Regions from separate parts of the Paenibacillus sp. OAS669 genome, predicted to be linked through region 4. Evidence: riboswitches for the same ligand, from Rfam matches in the RefSeq annotation. Region 4 holds a riboswitch; each other region holds the start of a gene.
The links. Region 4 has a riboswitch for cobalamin ahead of GGC63_RS05715 (energy-coupling factor ABC transporter permease). Riboswitches for the same ligand answer to the same signal wherever they lie in the genome.
Positions count from the first base shown of each region.

Region 1: it holds a riboswitch for cobalamin, as region 4 does, so the genes downstream of both, GGC63_RS10940 (ABC transporter substrate-binding protein) here and GGC63_RS05715 (energy-coupling factor ABC transporter permease) in region 4, are expected to answer to the same signal.
Region 2: it holds a riboswitch for cobalamin, as region 4 does, so the genes downstream of both, cobJ (precorrin-3B C(17)-methyltransferase) here and GGC63_RS05715 (energy-coupling factor ABC transporter permease) in region 4, are expected to answer to the same signal.
Region 3: it holds a riboswitch for cobalamin, as region 4 does, so the genes downstream of both, nrdI (class Ib ribonucleoside-diphosphate reductase assembly flavoprotein NrdI) here and GGC63_RS05715 (energy-coupling factor ABC transporter permease) in region 4, are expected to answer to the same signal.

Region 1 is NZ_JADBDR010000004.1:99,120-103,878, reverse strand. Features, by position in the region: gene nrdE (class 1b ribonucleoside-diphosphate reductase subunit alpha) at 1-480, shown strand, start outside; gene nrdF (class 1b ribonucleoside-diphosphate reductase subunit beta) at 507-1,472, shown strand; cobalamin riboswitch at 1,546-1,739, shown strand; gene GGC63_RS10940 (ABC transporter substrate-binding protein) at 1,885-3,480, shown strand; gene nikB (nickel ABC transporter permease) at 3,482-4,423, shown strand; gene GGC63_RS10930 (ABC transporter permease) at 4,420-4,759, shown strand, end outside.
Region 2 is NZ_JADBDR010000009.1:8,978-13,736, reverse strand. Features, by position in the region: gene GGC63_RS19885 (NAD-dependent epimerase/dehydratase family protein) at 1-523, shown strand, start outside; gene GGC63_RS19880 (hypothetical protein) at 689-883, shown strand; gene GGC63_RS19875 (helix-turn-helix domain-containing protein) at 894-1,277, opposite strand; cobalamin riboswitch at 1,511-1,737, shown strand; gene cobJ (precorrin-3B C(17)-methyltransferase) at 1,960-3,756, shown strand; gene GGC63_RS19865 (sirohydrochlorin chelatase) at 3,786-4,759, shown strand, end outside.
Region 3 is NZ_JADBDR010000004.1:104,084-108,842, reverse strand. Features, by position in the region: gene metE (5-methyltetrahydropteroyltriglutamate--homocysteine S-methyltransferase) at 8-2,299, shown strand; cobalamin riboswitch at 2,667-2,874, shown strand; gene nrdI (class Ib ribonucleoside-diphosphate reductase assembly flavoprotein NrdI) at 3,014-3,373, shown strand; gene nrdE (class 1b ribonucleoside-diphosphate reductase subunit alpha) at 3,360-4,759, shown strand, end outside.
Region 4 is NZ_JADBDR010000002.1:66,384-71,142, forward strand. Features, by position in the region: gene GGC63_RS05710 (thioredoxin domain-containing protein) at 1-1,778, shown strand, start outside; cobalamin riboswitch at 1,891-2,079, shown strand; gene GGC63_RS05715 (energy-coupling factor ABC transporter permease) at 2,219-2,986, shown strand; gene GGC63_RS05720 (energy-coupling factor ABC transporter substrate-binding protein) at 2,983-3,267, shown strand; gene cbiQ (cobalt ECF transporter T component CbiQ) at 3,260-4,063, shown strand; gene GGC63_RS05730 (energy-coupling factor ABC transporter ATP-binding protein) at 4,060-4,759, shown strand, end outside.

The sequences.
Region 1 (4,759 bases), on a different contig from region 4:
AAGGTACAAGAGCTGTTCAAGGATATGCCAATCCCGTCTCCCGAAGATTGGGCGAGCCTGAAGTCCGCTGTACAAGCTTACGGATTATATCATGCTTACCGGCTTGCGATTGCGCCGACACAGAGCATTTCCTATATCCAGAATGCAACGTCAAGCGTAATGCCGATTGTCGAGCAAATCGAAACGCGCACTTATGCCAACTCGACTACCTACTATCCGATGCCGTATTTGAGCAGAGATAACTACTTCTTCTATAAATCGGCTTATCAGATGGATCAGTTCAAGGTATTGGATTTGATTGCCGAAATTCAAACGCATGTGGACCAGGGAATATCCACGGTCCTGCACGTCAACAGCGATGTGACTACGAGACAGCTGGCTCGATACTATATTTACGCAGCTAAAAAAGGACTGAAATCTCTTTATTACACTCGGACGAACCATCTTTCCGTTGAAGAGTGCATCAGTTGTTCCGTATAAGATAAGCTGGAAAGGGAGTTGCAGCAATGAGTGTTTGGAAAGCCGTGAATTGGAACCGTCCAGATGACGATTTTACGGATACATTCTGGAAGCAAAATATTATGCAATTTTGGACGGATGAGGAGATTCCGCTATCCGATGATAAAATGTCCTGGCTGACATTAAACGATGCGGAGCGGGACCTGTACATGAAGGTACTTGGCGGTTTAACGCTGCTCGATACGGTACAAGGCGGCGTCGGAATGCCCAAAATTCTCGAGCTCGTCGAAGGGCTGCAGCGTAAAGCGGTCCTCGGCTTTATGGGGATGATGGAGCAAATCCATGCCAAATCGTATAGCAGTATTTTTACCACATTGGCATCGACGGAAGAGATCGATAGCATTTTTCAATGGATTGAAAACAACCGTTTCCTGCAAGTCAAGGCGGAGACGATATCCCAATATTATAACAACATTCATTCACGCAAAGATTTGTACTTGGCGATGGCAGCCTCCGTACTGCTCGAGAGTTATTTGTTCTATAGCGGCTTCTTTTATCCGCTGTACCTGGCCGGACAAGGGAAAATGACGAGCAGCGGGGAGATCATTAACCTGATTCTGCGTGATGAGAGCATCCATGGGTTGTATGTCGGCATGCTGGCTCAAGAGGTGTATGCCCAATTGGATCAGGACGAGCAGCAAGCCGCTTATGAGACATTGCAAGGACTTCTTCGCTACTTGCACAGCAACGAAGAGCAATATACAGAGGAACTGTATACCGCAGTAGGGCTGACGGGCGAAGTGAAAGCCTTCTTGTGTTATAACGCAAACAAAGCCATGATGAACCTGGGGCTGGAGCCTTTGTTCCCGGAAGAGGATATCAATCCTATTGTCCTTAACGGGATTAATACTCGTACGAAGCAGCATGATTTCTTTTCCAAGAAAGGTAACGGCTATATTCGGACGGTTAACGTGGAAACTTTGACGGACGATGATTTTCTGTTTGGCGACTGATGCTTTATGATGGATGCTTTATGCTTGCCCAAAATGGAATTTTCCTATATGATCAGATAGGTTTCATACAAATTGCATATAAGGGGAACAAGGTGCTTTAGCAGATGCTAAAGCTTAATAGGGAAGTTCGGTGCAACACCGACGCGGTCCCGCCACTGTAATGGAGGAGTCACAGCAACGGTGCCACTGGTCTAGCCATAGACCGGGAAGGCTGCTGATGATGAGGAATCCAGAGCCAGGAGACCTGCCTGTTCTGACAGCACTGCTTTTACCTACGGCTGATAGGGAAGTGTTAAAGACGGCTTGTCGTTTGTTCCTCAACAACCGGGGCATCTTTACCTTTCTAGCTTCACGTCTGGGTAAAGATGTCTTTTTTGTATTTCATTTTAGAAAGAGAGAGGAATTTATAATCATGCATCCTTCATTTTTACGGAGCAAAATGGCACTTCAGCTTGTCCTGTTGACGCTTTGCGTACTACTTGTGATGGCCGGGTGTAGTCCGGCTGCACAGCGTCAGGCTAATTCATCTGCTTCCTCCGGCAGCGTACATCCGGAAGAGGTCGTGCTGGCCGCTCCCCGCGATCTGGCTCCGGGTCCTCAGGATTCCTATTACACAAGTACAATTCTTTATGTTTGGGAGCCGTTAATTACAGCCTCCGAGGATGGACAGCCTGCCCCCAAGCTGGCAAAGTCTTGGAAGATGTCCGAGGACGGCAAGGAATGGACCTTTCAGCTGCGGGAGAATGTTCAATTTCATGATGGGGAGAAGCTGAATGCCGATGCGGTCATCGCTAACTTTAACCGCTACAAGCAAGTAAGTCCCAAGAGCTCGCCGTTCTATACTCTGGATATCAAAAGCTCTTATCCGGGGTTAAAGGATGTCGTCAAGATCGACGATATGTCCTTCAAGCTCGTCTTCGAGAATCCGCAACCGACTTTACTGTATTCGATGGTGAATTTCTCAAGCCCGATCTACAGCCCTGAAAATTTCAATGAAAAAGGCGATTTTAACGGCCTTCCTCAAGGAACAGGCCCTTTCAAGCTGATCGAACATAAGAAGGACCAATTTGCATTGTTGGAAGCTTTCGACGGCTATTATGGTCAGAAGGCTGCCAGCCAACGGATACGTGTTCGCGTCATACCGGATCCTGATACCAGACTTGCCGCTTTGAAATCAGGAGAGATTATGGGGGTTATGGACCTCGGTGCTATTCCTCCGACTCTAGCCAAAGAACTGTTGAAGGATTCGCAATTCGAGCTTTCGGCTACAAAATCAACCATCTCTCATTATCTTCATCCGAATGGAAAAAAAGCGCCTTTTGACAACCCCAAAATGCGTCAAGCCGTTAGCATGATGATAGACCGTCAGCAATTAGTGAAGGAGCTTTACTTGGGTTATCCTGCGGCAACGGTTAATTTTCTGAACAATACCTCGCCGTTTTATAAGGATATCCCATTGGACTATCGGCCAGAAGAGGCCAAGAAATTGGCAGCTGAAGTACTGGGCAATCAAAGAAGAAGCATCGAGTTGATCGTGCCAACTTACGGCTTGGACCGTTATCCTTATAAGGCGCAAGCAGAGCTATTCCAATCCGTGCTGAAGGAATTGCAGCTGGATGTGAATATCCGCATTCTGGATGGGGCCGCCTTTAAAGATGCCCAGGCCAAAGGAGATTATGACCTGGCATTGGCTACGCAAGGTCTTCCGAACGGAGACCCGTATACGTTATTCACCAACTATTTATCCAGCACAGGCTCCAGCAATAAAAGCTACAGCCTTGGCTACAAAAACGACAGAGTGGACCAACTGCTGAATCAAGCAAAAGCCACCCTGAGCATGGACGAGCGCAAAGGCATTTATAATGAGCTTCAAACGATAGCGGCATCCGATTTGCCGACAATTCCTTTGTTCAACGATGCGAGCTTGATTGCTTACAACAAGAAAATTACCGGTTATAAGGCAACGATTTACGGAACTACGCTTCCCGAGCTCAAATGGGCATCGTAACATGATGTATTTCATTAGACGGATAGCAGCAGCCATTCCGGTCATTATGGGTATTTCTTTTATAGCTTTTGCACTAAGTGTGGCTTCGCCCGGAGATCCTGCGGTCGAAGCTTTAAGCATGAATGGGATTAAGGAGCCGACAGAGCAAGAAATTGAGGCGAAAAGGGCAGAGCTTGGATTGAATGATCCCATGTTCGTCCAATATGCACATTGGCTGTGGAAAGCGAGTCACGGGGATCTTGGAACTTCTTATATGACGAAAGAATCCGTAAGCGGGGAGCTACTGCGCCGGCTTCCTGTAACATTGAGTGTTTCAGGGATGGCCTTGGTCATTGCAGTTGGCACAGGAATTCCACTGGGAATGCTCATGGCCATGAAGAAAAACACATCTTTTGACCACACGGCGCGAATATTGGCTTTATCCCTGGTTTCAATCCCCGGCTTCTGGCTGGCCATTTTGATGATCACCGTATTCTCCGAAAAGCTTCACTGGCTGCCTACCAGCGGCTATGGAACCTTTAAACATCTTATTATGCCCGCCATCGTATTGGCAGCCGGAACGAGTGCAGTACTTATGCGCTTAACCAGAGCGGCACTGCTTGAGGTATGGAATCAGGCATATATGGTAACAGCGAAAGCCAAAGGTCTGCACGACACACGCATATTGATCATTCATGCTTTGCGAAATGCCATGATTCCGCTTATTACCGTCATCGGATCCTACTTCGGAGCTATTCTTGGCGGATCGGTCATAGTGGAAGTGATTTTTGCCATACCGGGTATTGGAAGGTTTGCTATGGATGGAATATTTCGCAGGGACTATCCCGTTATTCAAGGGTATGTTGTATTTACAGGCCTTGTCTATGTAGCTTTTAATCTGTTAGTCGATATGTCTTACCTTGTCATTCATCCGCAAATGAGATTGGGAGGGAAGCTTCAATGAAGCTGAAGTTTACCTCTATCAGGCTACCAGGCCACAGGGTGATGCTGAAGGGGGCTGCCGGATTCGCTTGCTTAGTGCTTTTATTGATCCTCTTATGCAGCTTCCTGGCGCCGTGGATCGCACCGTATGACCCCAATCAGGTGAATATGTCAGAACGGCTGGCACCACTTTCTCCCGAGCATATCCTCGGGACGGACACATTGGGCAGAGATGTGTTCAGCAGACTCCTTTATGGAGGAAGGGTATCCATACTGCTTGCCATCGCGGTAACGGCTGTCACCATGGCGTTGGGACTTATCATTGGAACGATAGGGGGCTATTGGGGAGGATGGATCG
Region 2 (4,759 bases), on a different contig from region 4:
TGGCTGCCGGCAAAAAAGGTATGGAAGCGGGGGCGTAATCTCGGCCTTTCTGGAAACCTTCGTCAACGGCGAGAAAGCCATCATTCAAGGGAAAGGCCTTCAGACCCGGGATTTCGTCTATGTATCCGATGTGGCTTCCGCCAACGTTCAAGCCCTGTCCTTGTCCAACAGCGATACCTACAACATAGGCACGGGAACGGCTACGTCCATTCTGGAATTGTTCGAGCTGATGAATGAGATGACGAATCAAAAAGTAAAGCCCGTATTCGTAACGGCGCGTCCGGAGGACCATCTGCATGTCTGCGTTTCCTGGGACAAAGCGGCCAAGGGCTGGGGATGGAGTCCCAGGATCCAGCTGCGGGAGGGCTTGACCCAGCTTATGGGGGATTTTATGTACCAAAGGCTTATGGATAAAATCAATGGAGTTCAGGAAACGGCCCCCGAGCCTGTGGCAGCCAGTATGCTGATTCGCCGTATGGCCGTGAAGAAATCGGCCCGCAGGCTGAAAACTTCCTCTTTATAAGCCGTTAAACCGCGTTGATAAAGATTTATTTAGAATAGCTTATTCGACAAAATGATCGGTGTTTTTAACGAAAACCCTCCCAGTATGCGACACCTTTTTTTGAACATCTCCGATATAATACTAGACATTGAAAGTCTATGAGACGAGATGGAGTGTGGGTTGCAAATGGAAGAGAACAAGAAAACGGTGGATATCGACACCGTCCTGAATCAACTCGGTATCCCCAGAGACAAGTACGATCAATGGCTGGCTCTTCAAGAAGCCGTGAAAGAACCGATCAAGCCTCAATACAAAGGCCTCGATAAACCGTTATTTTCATATATGTACAAGGAACTAGGCATGATGGAGTACAGCAAGTAGCCGTACCTCATCATGGCTTATTTTTGTCGGCAGGGAGAGAACGCTCGGACCGAATGAAAGCGATGAAGCTTTTGGACTCCTCCAGTGTGAGTTCTCTTCCGTCAATAGTCAGAATGAATTTGTCCAGAATAGCTTCGTCCGAAAGCTCAAGATAGCTGATAAATTCCTCCGTGCCGTCCGCAAAGCTTCCGGGATGATCCGTGCGGCCCATCAAATAGTCTATCGATACGCCGAATATATCGGCAATTTTTTGAATGGTTTCGTAATCCGGCTCTCTTCTATTATTTTCATAATGAGAAAGGGCGGAACGGGTAATTCCTACTTTATAGGCAAGCTCTTCCTGGGTCATGTACCCTTTGCTCCGCAGTTTGGCTATTCGCTGCCCGTATTTCATAGAGCATCCTTCCACCTTTGCTGTTGTAAATCGGCTGACCTTCCTCATTCCAGCTCTTCTGTATAGTCGGCTATATTGTTCGTAAGCTATCGTTTTGTTTCAATGGGTATGCTGTAAAAAATAAGAACTTCGGCCCATACCTCCCGGGGCATCGAACGGCTTGTCGTTAGCGGAGGGAGGGCGCGCAGTTATAGACAAAGCTTCGCTTCGGGTGATATGATGACTCTGGACAATCAAATACGGATGAATTAGGTGCCGAATGAAATCATGCCTCATTTGGCTTAAAAGGGAAGCCCGGTGCAAAGCCGGCACGGTCCCGCCACTGTGAAGAGTGCCTTTCCATAAGAAAGGCTTGTTATGCCGATGTTGTTGCCACTGGAGCGCCATAGAGCGCGTCTGGGAAGGGAATCGGATGACGAAGCTCGAAGTCAGGAGACCTGCCTAATTTCAAAACACTGTTGACCTACGAGGATAGGGAGGTGTTAGAGATCGGCTTACTTATGGAATGGTAATGGCATATCGGATACAGTGTCATTGGAATTCTTGAGAACGCGGGCTGCAAGAGCATTTCTAACACTTTCTGTAGGAATGCTCTTTTTTGTGCTGCATAAAAGTAAGGAAGACATGTTCGAGAGGCAACCATCATGATGTATTTATATAGGAAGGAAAGGATGTGCGGCGAATGGCGGGAAAACTGCTTATCATCGGCTTCGGACCGGGAAGCTTCGAGCATATTACGAAACGGGCGCGGGAGGCCATTGAAGAAAGTGAAGTTATCATCGGCTATAACACGTACGTGGATCTTATCCGTGGACTTCTCACCGATCAGGAGATTGTACGGACGGGGATGACGGAGGAAGTGAGCCGGGCTCAGGAGGCCGTTCGGCAAGCGGAGGCCGGGAAAAAGGTAGCGGTTATCTCGAGCGGCGATGCCGGTGTATACGGGATGGCCGGACTGGTGTACGAGGTGCTGATGGAAAAAGGCTGGAGGCGGGACGGCGGCGTGGAAGTCGAGATAATCCCCGGCATATCGGCGATTAACTCTTCCGCCTCGCTGCTTGGGGCCCCGGTCATGCACGATGCCTGCACGATAAGCTTAAGCGATCATCTGACGCCGTGGGAGCTGATTGCCCGGCGCGTCGAGGCGGCGGCCCAGGCGGACTTCGTCATTGCGCTGTACAACCCCCGCAGCGGCAGACGAACCCGGCAAATTGTGGAGACGCAGCGCATATTGCTGAAATACCGCTCGCCGGAGACGCCGGTCGGCATCGTGAAGAGTGCCTACCGGGACCGTCAGCATGTGGTGCTGACAACTTTGCGCGATATGCTCGATCATGAGATCGGGATGCTGACGACGGTCATTATCGGCAATGCGTCGACGACGGTCTACGACGGTCTGATGATCACCCCGCGCGGTTATCAGCGCAAGTATACGCTCGGCGCCGATGTACAGCCGCTTAAGCCGCACCAGCGGCTGCAGGAAGCGGCGGAGCCTTGGGCGCTGCGGCAGTGGGACGAGGCAGTGGCGGTCGATGCGGATGACGAGGATTGGGCTTGGGAAGGCGAAGGCCAAGTGGAAAGCGGCCTGGAAGCCGTGGCCCGCACCGTAAGGGAGACGGCTCCTGCAAGCTCCGCCGGCGGCGGAAGCACGGGCGGAGCGGTGCTGGCTGCCAGCGCGGTCAGCGTGGCTGAGCGCGAGGAGCGGAGCAGCGGCCCCGGTACCGACTCGCCGCTAATGCTGGCGATGGAGGCGCTGCGCCTGTCCGATCTCAGCCGAGGCGTGGTCACGGAGCCGGGCAGCACGCCTGCCTCGGCGGGATTGTTCCGCCAGCAAGCGATCTTCGAGCTTGCGGTAAGTCCGGGCGTCGCCGAGAAGCGTTTTACCGCCAGACAGATGCTTGCGCTGGCTGAGGTCGTTGGCGAGACGGGGACGATGGAGTACACGCCCCATCACCAAATGATTATCCGGGTTCCGACATCGAATCCCGATGACATTACGACGAAGCTGCGGCAGGAAGGCTTCCTGCTGGCGCCGATCGGCGATGTAGCGCAGCTTAAAGCTTGCGACTTTTGCAATGCGGAGAAGGCGGATGCGATTCCGTACGCCGAGGAGCTGCAGAAGCGGATCGGCGGCTTGAGCGTGCCGAAGGAGCTGCGCATCGGCTTGAACGGGTGCGGAATGGCTTGTTATGGGGCGGTGCACGAGGATATCGGCATCGTATACCGGAAGGAGAAATTCGATTTGTTCCTGGGCGGCAAGACAGTCGGGCGCAATGCGCATCCGGGACAGCCGGTCGCCGAGGGGATTGAGCCGGATCAACTGGTAGACATGATCGAACGGATTGTACAGCGGTATATTTCGGATGGTCATCCGAATGAGCGATTCCATAAATATTTTAAAAGAGTAAAGGAAGTAGAAGGCTATCGTCACCAAGAGGTGCCGGTTTTCCAAATTGAAAACGCGGTATGCGGCGATTAATACGGAAATAAAGACAGGGAGGGAACAGGATGAATGCGGTTTTGTTTGTAGGCCACGGCAGTAAGGATGCGGAAGGCAATGAGGAGGTACGGGAGTTCGTCCGCTCTATTGCATCGAAGATGGACCAGCCGATCGTGGAGACGTGCTTTTTGGAATTTGAACGGCCCACCATCGCACAGGGTATCGAGCAGTGTGTTCAACAGGGAGCTACGCAGATTGCGGTAGTGCCGATCACTTTATTCTCGGCGGGGCATGCCAAAATACATATTCCGGCTGCTATTGACGAAGCGAGGCTGCGTTACCCGTCCGTTCGGTTCAACTATGGACGGCCTATCGGGGTTCATGAGCAGGTGCTGGATATTCTTGCGTCGCGGTTGGAAGCGGCCGGTGCAGGCGCTGCAACGGAAGCCGACCGGGAGCAGACGGCGGTGCTTGTCGTAGGACGGGGCAGCAGCGATGCGGACGCCAACAGCGATTTGTTCAAAATATCCCGGCTGTTCTGGGAAAAGCTGAAGGTCAAATGGGTGGAGACGGCGTTTATCGGAGTGACGGCGCCTTTAGTGGATGAAGGGATTGAGCGCTGTATCAAGCTCGGCGCACGCAAGGTCGTTATCCTGCCGTATTTCTTGTTCACGGGCGTATTGATGAAGCGGATGGAGCAAATGCTGCTTCAATTCTCGGAGAAATACCCCGAGCAGGAATTTATATTGGCGGATTATTTCGGGTTCCATCCGAATTTGCAGCTGATTTTGCGGGAGCGGGCGCTAGAGGCCGTAGAGGGCGAGGCCAGAATGAACTGCGATATGTGCCAATACCGCTTGGCGGCGATGGAGCATATCGATCATCACCATCATCATGATCACGATCACGACCATGGACATCATCACCATGGGCATGATCATCATCACGGGCACGACCATGACCACCATGATCATAAGCACGACCATCATCATGACCATGATCATGATCACGACCACCACCATCATGATCATGACGATACGAA
Region 3 (4,759 bases), on a different contig from region 4:
TTTTCACATGGTAAAAAGCAGCGTATTAGGCTATCCGCGTATTGGTGCTGATAGGGAATGGAAGAAGGCTCTGGAAGCGTTCTGGTCAGGCTGTTTGGAAGAACAAGATTTTCGCAGTCAGCTGCAGAATATTCGTTTGGGTCATTTGCGCAAGCAGCAGGAGAAAGGAATTGACCTCATTCCTGTCAATGACTTCAGCTATTACGATCATATTCTGGACACGGCAGCGATGTTCGGCATTATTCCGAGCCGGTTCTCGTATACAGGCGGAGCCGTTCCTTTGTCCGTATATTACGGGGTAGCCCGCGGGACTGAGGGTGCCGCCGCAAGTGAAATGACCAAATGGTTCAATACGAATTATCATTATATTGTACCTGAGCTTTCAGGAGCGTCACCGGTGCTTACGGAGAATAAGCCTCTTGAAGCTTATCGTGAAGCAAAGGAGAAGCTTGGTATTGAAGGAAAACCGGTTATTGTTGGGCCGTTGACCTTCTTGAAGCTTTCCAAAGGTTACGCCGCATCGGAAACGGAGGCCTGGCTGGATAAGCTGCTGCCGCTCTATGTGCAGTTGCTTCAGGAGCTTGCGGCGGAAGGCGTTCAATGGGTGCAGGTGGATGAACCGATTCTTGTAACCAAGCTATCCGATGAGGACGTACAGCGATTGAAGCATATTTATGAAACTTTTGCCGCAGCAGTACCCGGCTTGAATCTTATGCTGCAAACGTACTTTGAATCAGTAGAACGGTACAGTGATATCGTCAAGCTGCCAGTTAAAGGAATAGGCCTTGATTTCGTTCATGGATACGACGGAAATCTGAAGTCCATTCAAACAATTGGCTTCCCGCAGGACAAGGTTTTGGGTGCGGGAGTCATTGATGGCCGCGGTATTTGGAAGGCCTCGTTAACCGGAAAGCTGGAGTTGTTGAAAGAGCTTGCGAGGGCAGTACCTGCTGACTGCTTGATTGTTCAATCTTCGTGCAGCCTGCTTCACGTACCGGTAACCGTAGAGCGGGAAACGAAGCTCACCTCCGAATTGAAAGGTGCTCTCGCGTTTGCCGATGAAAAATTGAATGAGCTCGTCCTATTGACCAAAGCTTTCTCCTCAAAGGAAGCAGTTCAAGGAGAATTGGAGCAATATGATCGTACGATTCAAGCGCTTCAGCAATCCGCTGATCGAAACCGCAGCGAGATTCAGACCGTCGTTGCAGCTGTCAGCTCTCAAGAACCAGTACGTTCCGCTCCGTTTGCAGAACGCTATGCAGCTCAGCAGGCGAAATGGCAATTGCCGCTATTTCCGACGACAACCATCGGCAGCTTCCCGCAGTCCGCTGAGGTGCGTAAAGCCCGTCAATTATGGCGTAAAGGGGAATGGAACGACAAGCAGTATGCTGAATTTATCCGGGAGCAAATCGATACCTGGATCAAGATCCAGGAAGAAATCGGCATCGACGTGCTTGTACACGGTGAGTTTGAGAGAACCGACATGGTGGAGTTTTTTGGTGAAAAGCTCGCGGGATTTGCATTTACCCAAAATGGATGGGTACAATCCTACGGTTCCCGCTGCGTCAAGCCGCCGGTGATCTACGGAGATGTAGCGTTCATTGGTGAAATGACCGTTGAAGAAACCAAGTACGCCCAGTCCAAGACGAGCCATCCTGTAAAAGGAATGCTGACAGGACCTATCACCATCATGAACTGGTCGTTTGTCCGTGAGGATATCCCGCGCGAGCAGATTGCCTACCAATTGGCTTATGCTCTCAGACAAGAAGTAGAAGCGTTGGAGAAGGCAGGCATTGGCATGATTCAGGTGGATGAGCCGGCAGTACGCGAGGGTTTACCGCTTAAAGAGTCGGAGCAGGCAGATTATCTTGCATGGGCTGTCAAAGCTTTTCGCATTGCCACCTGCACAGTTCAAAAAACAACGCAGATCCATACCCATATGTGCTACTGTGAGTTCCATGACATGATAGATTCCATTGAAGCGATGGACGCGGACGTTATTTCCATCGAGACATCCCGCAGCCACGGCGAATTAATCCACAGCTTCGAGTTGAACACTTACAAGCTGGGAATCGGCTTGGGTGTGTATGACATTCATAGTCCGCGTATTCCGAGCGTAGAGGAAATGACAGGAATGATAGAACGTGCATTGCGTGTGTTAGATCCCAAATTGTTCTGGATCAATCCGGATTGCGGTCTGAAGACACGCGGTCTTGAAGAAACGGTTGCTTCTCTGCGCAATATGGTGGAGGCGACTAAGACGGCTCGTGCCAAATACGAGCAGTCCGTGACAAACTAAGTGGCAGGGTATACTCCATAATAAGACAGAGACAGACGTTACGGTGAATAGAAAGGCAATTCTATTGGATCTGTTCAAGCCGATGGTGAAAAGCGGTATTCGTTTCGCGGAATGTGAAAGATATAGCAGTTCAATTTTCTTTGTACCCAGGACTAAATAACTAATTTTTCGGATGATTAGGACCTGCGCAGCATGCGCCGGGTCTTTTTTGTCATCGACAAAAGGCTTGCTGCAGCAAGTCTCAGCGGCATTTTATATGCATGAAAATGACTGTCAGCTATAGGCTGAAGTCTATAAAAATACTAAAACAAGGGCCATCCTATCCATTGACAAATACCATATATTGATATAGATTATTTATTGCCAACTATATATTGTTGTGACAGGTGCTTTTCGTTCAATAGAACGAGAAAGCTTAATAGGGAAGTCCGGTGAGAAGCCGGCGCGGTCCCGCCACTGTAAGAGAGGAGGATCGGTCTTGTATGCCACTGGCTTAGGAACCAAACAAGCTGGGAAGGCGGATCGATCATGATGATTCTCTAGCCAGGAGACCTGCCTGATCATTGACACGGCCTGCGGAGAACAGGAAGGTGTCCGTTACGTCTTTAATGAAGTATGTACATTTGCATGCTCGTTTCAGCGCATTCGGCCCTGTTAGCCGAACGCGCTTTTTTATGCCTGCTCCGCGAGGGACTAAGGAAGGGGAAGAAATGCATGTTGATCGCTTATGACTCCAAGACGGGAAATGTTCGCCGTTTTGTCGAAAAGCTGAATATGCGAGTGGTTCAAATAGAGGAAATGATGACGGTGAACGAACCGTTCGTTCTAATCACCTATACTACGGGCTTCGGTCAAGTGCCTCAGAAAGTGATGTCCTTTCTTCAAAAGAATCATGCGAATCTCATGGGAGTTTCAGCTAGCGGTAATCGGAATTGGGGAGAAGGCTTTGCCCGAAGCGCCGATCTTATCGCGAAATTATATAAAGTACCGGTAGTAAGCAAGTTTGAGCTTTCAGGAACGAAGCAGGATGTAGAGCGGTTTAAACAGGAGGTGCGTTTGGTTGCTGCATATTGAATTGAACAATTTGTTGCTGCAAAGAGATACGGACGGCTTTTTTCAATTGGAAAAGGATAAGGAAGCCGTAAAGGCGTTTATGGAGGAAGTACATAGCAAAAGCGTACAATTCGCGGATACGAGTGCGAAAGTGCGCTATATGATCGATAACGACTATTACGAGGATGTATATCAGCAGTATTCACCGGCTGACGTTGAGGAAATTTACGAAATCGCACATAACTATCGCTTCGAATTTCCTTCCTACATGGCGGCATCCAAGTTTTATACGGATTACGCAGTGAAGAGCAATGACCGCACGATGTACTTGGAGCATTACCCGGATAGAGTGGCGATTGTAGCGCTGCATCTGGCTCGTGGAGATATGAATACGGCTAGAACGCTGACTACGGCCATGATGGACCAACGAGTGCAGCCGGCGACTCCGACATTTCTGAATGCAGGCAAGAGCCGTCGTGGGGAAATGGTTTCGTGCTTTTTGCTGGAAATGGACGATTCCCTGAATTCGATTAACTATGTTCTCGGCACTTGCATGCAGCTTTCCAAAATCGGCGGAGGAGTGGCGGTCAATTTATCCAAATTACGCGGCCGCGGAGAACCGATTAAGGATGTAGAAGGTGCGGCAAAAGGCATTATGCCGGTGCTCAAATTGATGGAGGATGCCTTCTCCTATGCCGATCAAATGGGGCAGCGCAGAGGGTCGGGAGCTGCTTATTACAACATTTTCGGATGGGATATTATGGAACTGCTGGACAGCAAGAAGATCAATGCCGATGAAAAAACACGCCTCAAGACTTTATCGATCGGTTTGATCATCCCTAACAAGTTCTATCAGCTGGCGGAAGAAAACAAGCCTCTGCACGTGTTTGCTCCTTATTCCGTTTATAAAGCGTATGGAACCCATTTGGATGATATGGATCTTGATGCTATGTATGATGAATTACTGGCTAATGATCGTGTGCGTAAGAAAGTCGTGATGAGCGCACGCGATATGATGATCAAGATCTCCATGATTCAGCTGGAATCAGGCTATCCTTACATTATGAACAAAACCAATGCCAATCGCGTACACCCACTGAAGCAGCTGGGCGCGATAAAAATGTCGAACCTCTGCACGGAAATTTTCCAGCTGCAGGAGACATCGGAAATCAACGATTACGGCCAGCCGGATAGAATCCGCCGCGATATCAGCTGCAACCTTGCTTCCTTGAACATTGCCAACGTGATGGAGCTGAATAAAGTGAAGGAATCCGTTAAGGAAGGGATTACCGCACTGACAGCGGTCAGCGATATGACGACCGTCGCCAATGCCCCTGGCGTTGCCAAAGCGAATCAAGAGATGCATTCGGTCGGACTTGGAGCAATGAACCTTCACGGCTACTTGGC
Region 4 (4,759 bases):
GTCAAGCGATGACCGGGCAGGGCGGATGGCCGCTGACGATTGTGATGACGCCGGAGAAAAAGCCGTTTTTTGCCGGGACGTATTATCCCAAAAACCGTCGCTACGGGCGTCACGGAATGATGGATATTTTGCCGCGGCTCGCGGGGAAGTGGAAGGAAGACCGGGAGCGGGTGATCGAGACCAGCGATCAGATTGTGACGGAAGTGGAGCAGCGGATGCTATCGAACCTGAAGGGCGAGATCTCGGAGCGCACGCTGGATCAGGCGTATGCCCAGTATGAGGAGCTATTTGACTCCACGTATGGCGGTTTTGGCGATAAACCCAAGTTCCCTACCTCGCATAATCTCTCGTTTCTTATGCGGTATTACCATCGCACCGGCAAAGAGCTTGCACTGCAGATGGTAGAGAAGACGTTAGATGCAATGCATCGGGGCGGTATGTACGATCATGTCGGCTTCGGATTTGCGAGATACTCTGTAGACGAGAAGTGGCTGGTGCCGCATTTTGAGAAAATGCTCTATGATAACGCGCTGCTGGCCTGGACCTACCTGGAAGCCTATCAACTGACTGGTAAGGCGAAATATTCCCGTACGTCCGAAGAGATATTCGCTTATGTGCTTAGGGATATGACCGACCAGGCAGGCGGCTTCTACTCTGCGGAGGATGCCGACTCGGAAGGGCACGAGGGGAAGTTCTACATATGGGAACAGGATGAGATTCTGAAAGTATTAGGCCCCGAGGACGGCAAGCTTTATAGCGACCTTTATGATATTACCAAGGAAGGCAATTTTGAAGGCCGGAGCATTCCTAACTTGATCCAGCATGATGTGGATAATTATGCCCGGCTCAAAGGATTGGATCCCGATCTATTATCTGAAACCATCGGGAGATGCCGACAAACCTTGTTTGCATACCGTGAGCAGCGCGTACATCCGGGTAAGGACGATAAAGTACTGACCTCCTGGAACGGACTTATGATCATGGCCTTGTCCAGAGGCTATAAAGTGCTGGAACGGTCGGAATATCTGGAGGCGGCCTCCAGTGCGGCTCGCTTTATTGTCTCCCGATTAAGGCGTCCGGATGGAAGGCTGCTTGCCAGATACAGGGACGGAGAAGCGGCGTTCGCCGCATACCTGGATGACTATGCGTTCCTGGTATGGGGACTAATCGAGCTGTATGAAGCGTCTTTTGAGCTCGAATATTTGCAGCTGGCTGTCGAGCTTAATGGACAGATGATCGAATTATTCTGGGATGAGGAACAGGGCGGTTTATTCTTCTACGGAAGCGACAGCGAGCAGCTGTTTTCCCGGAACAAGGAGATTTACGACGGTGCGCTGCCTTCCGGCAATGCGGTAGCTGCCATGAATTTCTTGAAGCTGTCCAAGCTGACCTATGACGCCAGGCTGTCGCAGATTGCCGAGAGGCAATTGCAAGCCTTCGCAGGCTCGGTTGAACGGTATCCGACAGGACATTCGATGCTTCTGATCGCTCTGGATTATGCGTACAGTCCTTCCAGCGAGATTGTCATTGCCGGGGATCCCGAATCCGGGACAACCAAGGAGATGCTTGCCGCGGTGCGCCAAGGCTTCAGACCCCATTCCTCCGTATTCTTGGTACCGCCGGGGGAAGAGGGCGAGAAGGTTCGTCAATTCCTTCCTGTAGTTCAGGACAAACAGGCAATCGGCGGCAGGCCGACGGCGTATGCTTGCGAGAATTTTGCATGTCATTCCCCGATTACAGATTTGGAAGAGCTGGAAGAAGTGCTGCATTCTTCATAAGAACTATCTCCTTAACGGAAAGCCTCCTTTTTTTATCAAGGAGGTTTTTTGTATTCCAAGAAGGAATTTGACGACATGCCACGAATATGGAATAGCTGTACTAATATTATTGGAGCATGAATATCCATTAGGTGCCTTTGTGAAGACAAAGGGTAACAGGGAATCGGGTGCAAATCCCGAGCGGTCCCGCCACTGTAAACGGGGAGTATCTTTCATCATGTCACTCGGTGTAACGACCGGGGAAGGCGAAGGAAGCGAAGATCCGTAAGCCAGGAGACCTACCTGATGGTATGCACCCAGATCCCTTCGCGGAAAGGAGAGGTGTACGAGAATGAATCGGCAAACATTAGAGGTGTTGTCGTATTTTCACACGTACCCGTGACCTATCCTGCTGGATAGGTCTTTTTGTTTCATCACATTAATGATGGAGGATGTATCGGATGAGTAGAAGAAAATGGGGCAGCAGCCTGCTGCTGGTGTTAGGGTTCGTCTTGTACCTGATGGTCAATGAGCCGCAATCGGCGTATGCCATGCATATTATGGAGGGCTTTTTGCCGCTCGGCTGGGCTGTATTTTGGTGGGTCGTCTTCATTCCTTTCTTTATTCTTGGCCTGAGAGCTTTAATCCGTATTACGAAAGAAACCCCTGAGCTCAAAATTATGCTGGGCTTGGCCGGAGCATTTACCTTCGTATTATCTGCACTGAAGATCCCTTCGGTCACAGGCAGCAGCTCGCATCCGACCGGAACCGGTCTAGGAGCCGTGATGTTCGGCCCTCTGCCGATGAGCGTATTAGGCTCCATTGTATTGCTGTTTCAAGCCTTGCTTTTGGCGCATGGCGGTTTAACGACGCTGGGAGCCAACGCTTTTTCGATGGCTGTGGCCGGACCGGTCGTAGGGTATTTTGTCTATAGATGGATGATGCAGGCGACAGGGAAACAAAAATGGTCCATTTTCATAGCAGCGGCTTTGGCAGATTTATCTACCTATGTAGTCACTTCCTTGCAGCTGGCGCTGGCATTCCCGGCGGAGCAGGGGGGTATCGCGGCTTCCTTCGTGAAATTCGGTGGTATTTTTGCCATTACCCAAATCCCTCTGGCTATCAGTGAAGGCCTTCTGACGGTATTGATCTGGAACTGGCTTCAAGCTTACAGCCCGAATGAATTGTCCCTGCTTCAACGCAAAATGAAAGGAGCCCGCGAATCATGAAAACCAGCTCGAAAAATATGCAGATACTGGCTGCCGTAGTCTTATTGGCCGCTTTACCATTGCTGCTTGTCAAAGGGGATTTCGGAGGCGCGGATGATGCGGCCGAGGAAGTGATCAAATCGCTCCATCCGTCCTACGAACCTTGGTTCTCTTCCTTCATAGAGCCTCCTCCGGAAACGGAAAGCATGCTGTTTGCCCTGCAGGCCGCCCTGGGAGCCGGATTTATCGGATACACGATCGGTTTATTCAAAGGAAGAGCGACCAAGCGTAACCATGATTAAACAAATCGACGTCATTTCTTATAGCAATAAGCTGCGAGCCGTTTCTCCCATGTGGAAAAGCGGTTTCGCTGCTCTTTTGCTCCTGCTGTCCTATCTGTCTCATCCTGTTGTTCAGCTGTTGATGTTCATCTGGATCTCGGCTTGGATTGCGGGTTATGCCAAGGTTCCGCTCAGGTTATATAGTTCACTTCTGTTCAGTTCGCTTCTATTGTTTGCAGCAAGCTTGCCCGCTTTATTGTTGGAAATTCATTCGTTTGAACAAGGGCAGTTCCGGGCAGAAGGCCTGACGCTGCTCGCTTATTCTCATTGGTCTCTGAGTTTGAATCCGTCGGGCGTAGAGCTGACGGTGAAGCTGCTGTGCCGAATTATGGCTTGCGTAGCCGCATCCATGCTGTTGATTCTGACTACTCCCATGCCGGAGCTGTTCCAGGTCATGAAAAAGCTGCGGGTGCCTTCTCTGGTGCTCGAATTGATGCTGATCACTTATCGCTTCTTGTTTCTTCTTCTGGATACGGCTCATGACATGTATACCGCTCAACGGGCCAGAGGAGGGCAGCAGGGCTTCACAGGAAGGCTGAGGGACACAGCACTGCTAATCGCCCGGATGTTTGCCAAAACCATGCAGCGCTATCAAGGGCTGGCGAACGGAATGGTATCCCGGGGCTTCACCGAAGAGATTCGAATGGCCCCTTACCAAGGCGGGGAGGTACCGGCAAGGTATAAGTGGGAAGGCAGCATCGGTTGGATTTTGCTGGCAGGGTTGGAATGCTGGCTTAGATGGAGGGAAATCGGATGAAATCGATATTGGAAGCACGTGGTCTAAGCTACAGCTACCCGGGCACAGCCTCTCAGGCGCTTCAGAATCTGAACGTGAATATACCTGAGGGGAAAAAAACGGCGATCTGCGGCCATAATGGCTCGGGGAAGTCTACCTTTTTTTTACAGGCCATTGGCATTCATCGTCCGGTGGAAGGAGAGCTGGTCTGGAAGGGGAAGCCGCTTTCCTATGATCGAGGTACACTCAGGCAGCTCAGGCAGCAGATCGGCCTCGTATTCCAGGACCCCGAGCAGCAGCTGATATTGAATACTCCCGCAGAGGATATCTCTTACGGATTGCGTAATGCCGGTATGAGGGAAGAGGAGATTGCCCGCCGAACGAATCAGCTGCTCGTCGCTATGGAGCTGGAGCAGCTCGCGGATCAACCGATGCATCACTTGAGCCTGGGGCAAAAGAAAAGGGTTGCGCTGGCCGGTGTATTGGCGCTGGAACCTGAGCTGCTGCTGCTGGACGAGCCGACTGCCTATTTGGACCGGCGTTCCGAGCAGCAGCTGATAGAAGAGCTCGACCGCATACACCTGCAAGGCATTACGGTCGTCATGGCTACACATGATATGAATTTGGCCTATGCCTGGGCTGATTGGGTATTAGTCATGGATAAAGGCCGGTGCGTGAGGGAAGGGACACCGTATGAAATATTTCGCCAAGAAGAGG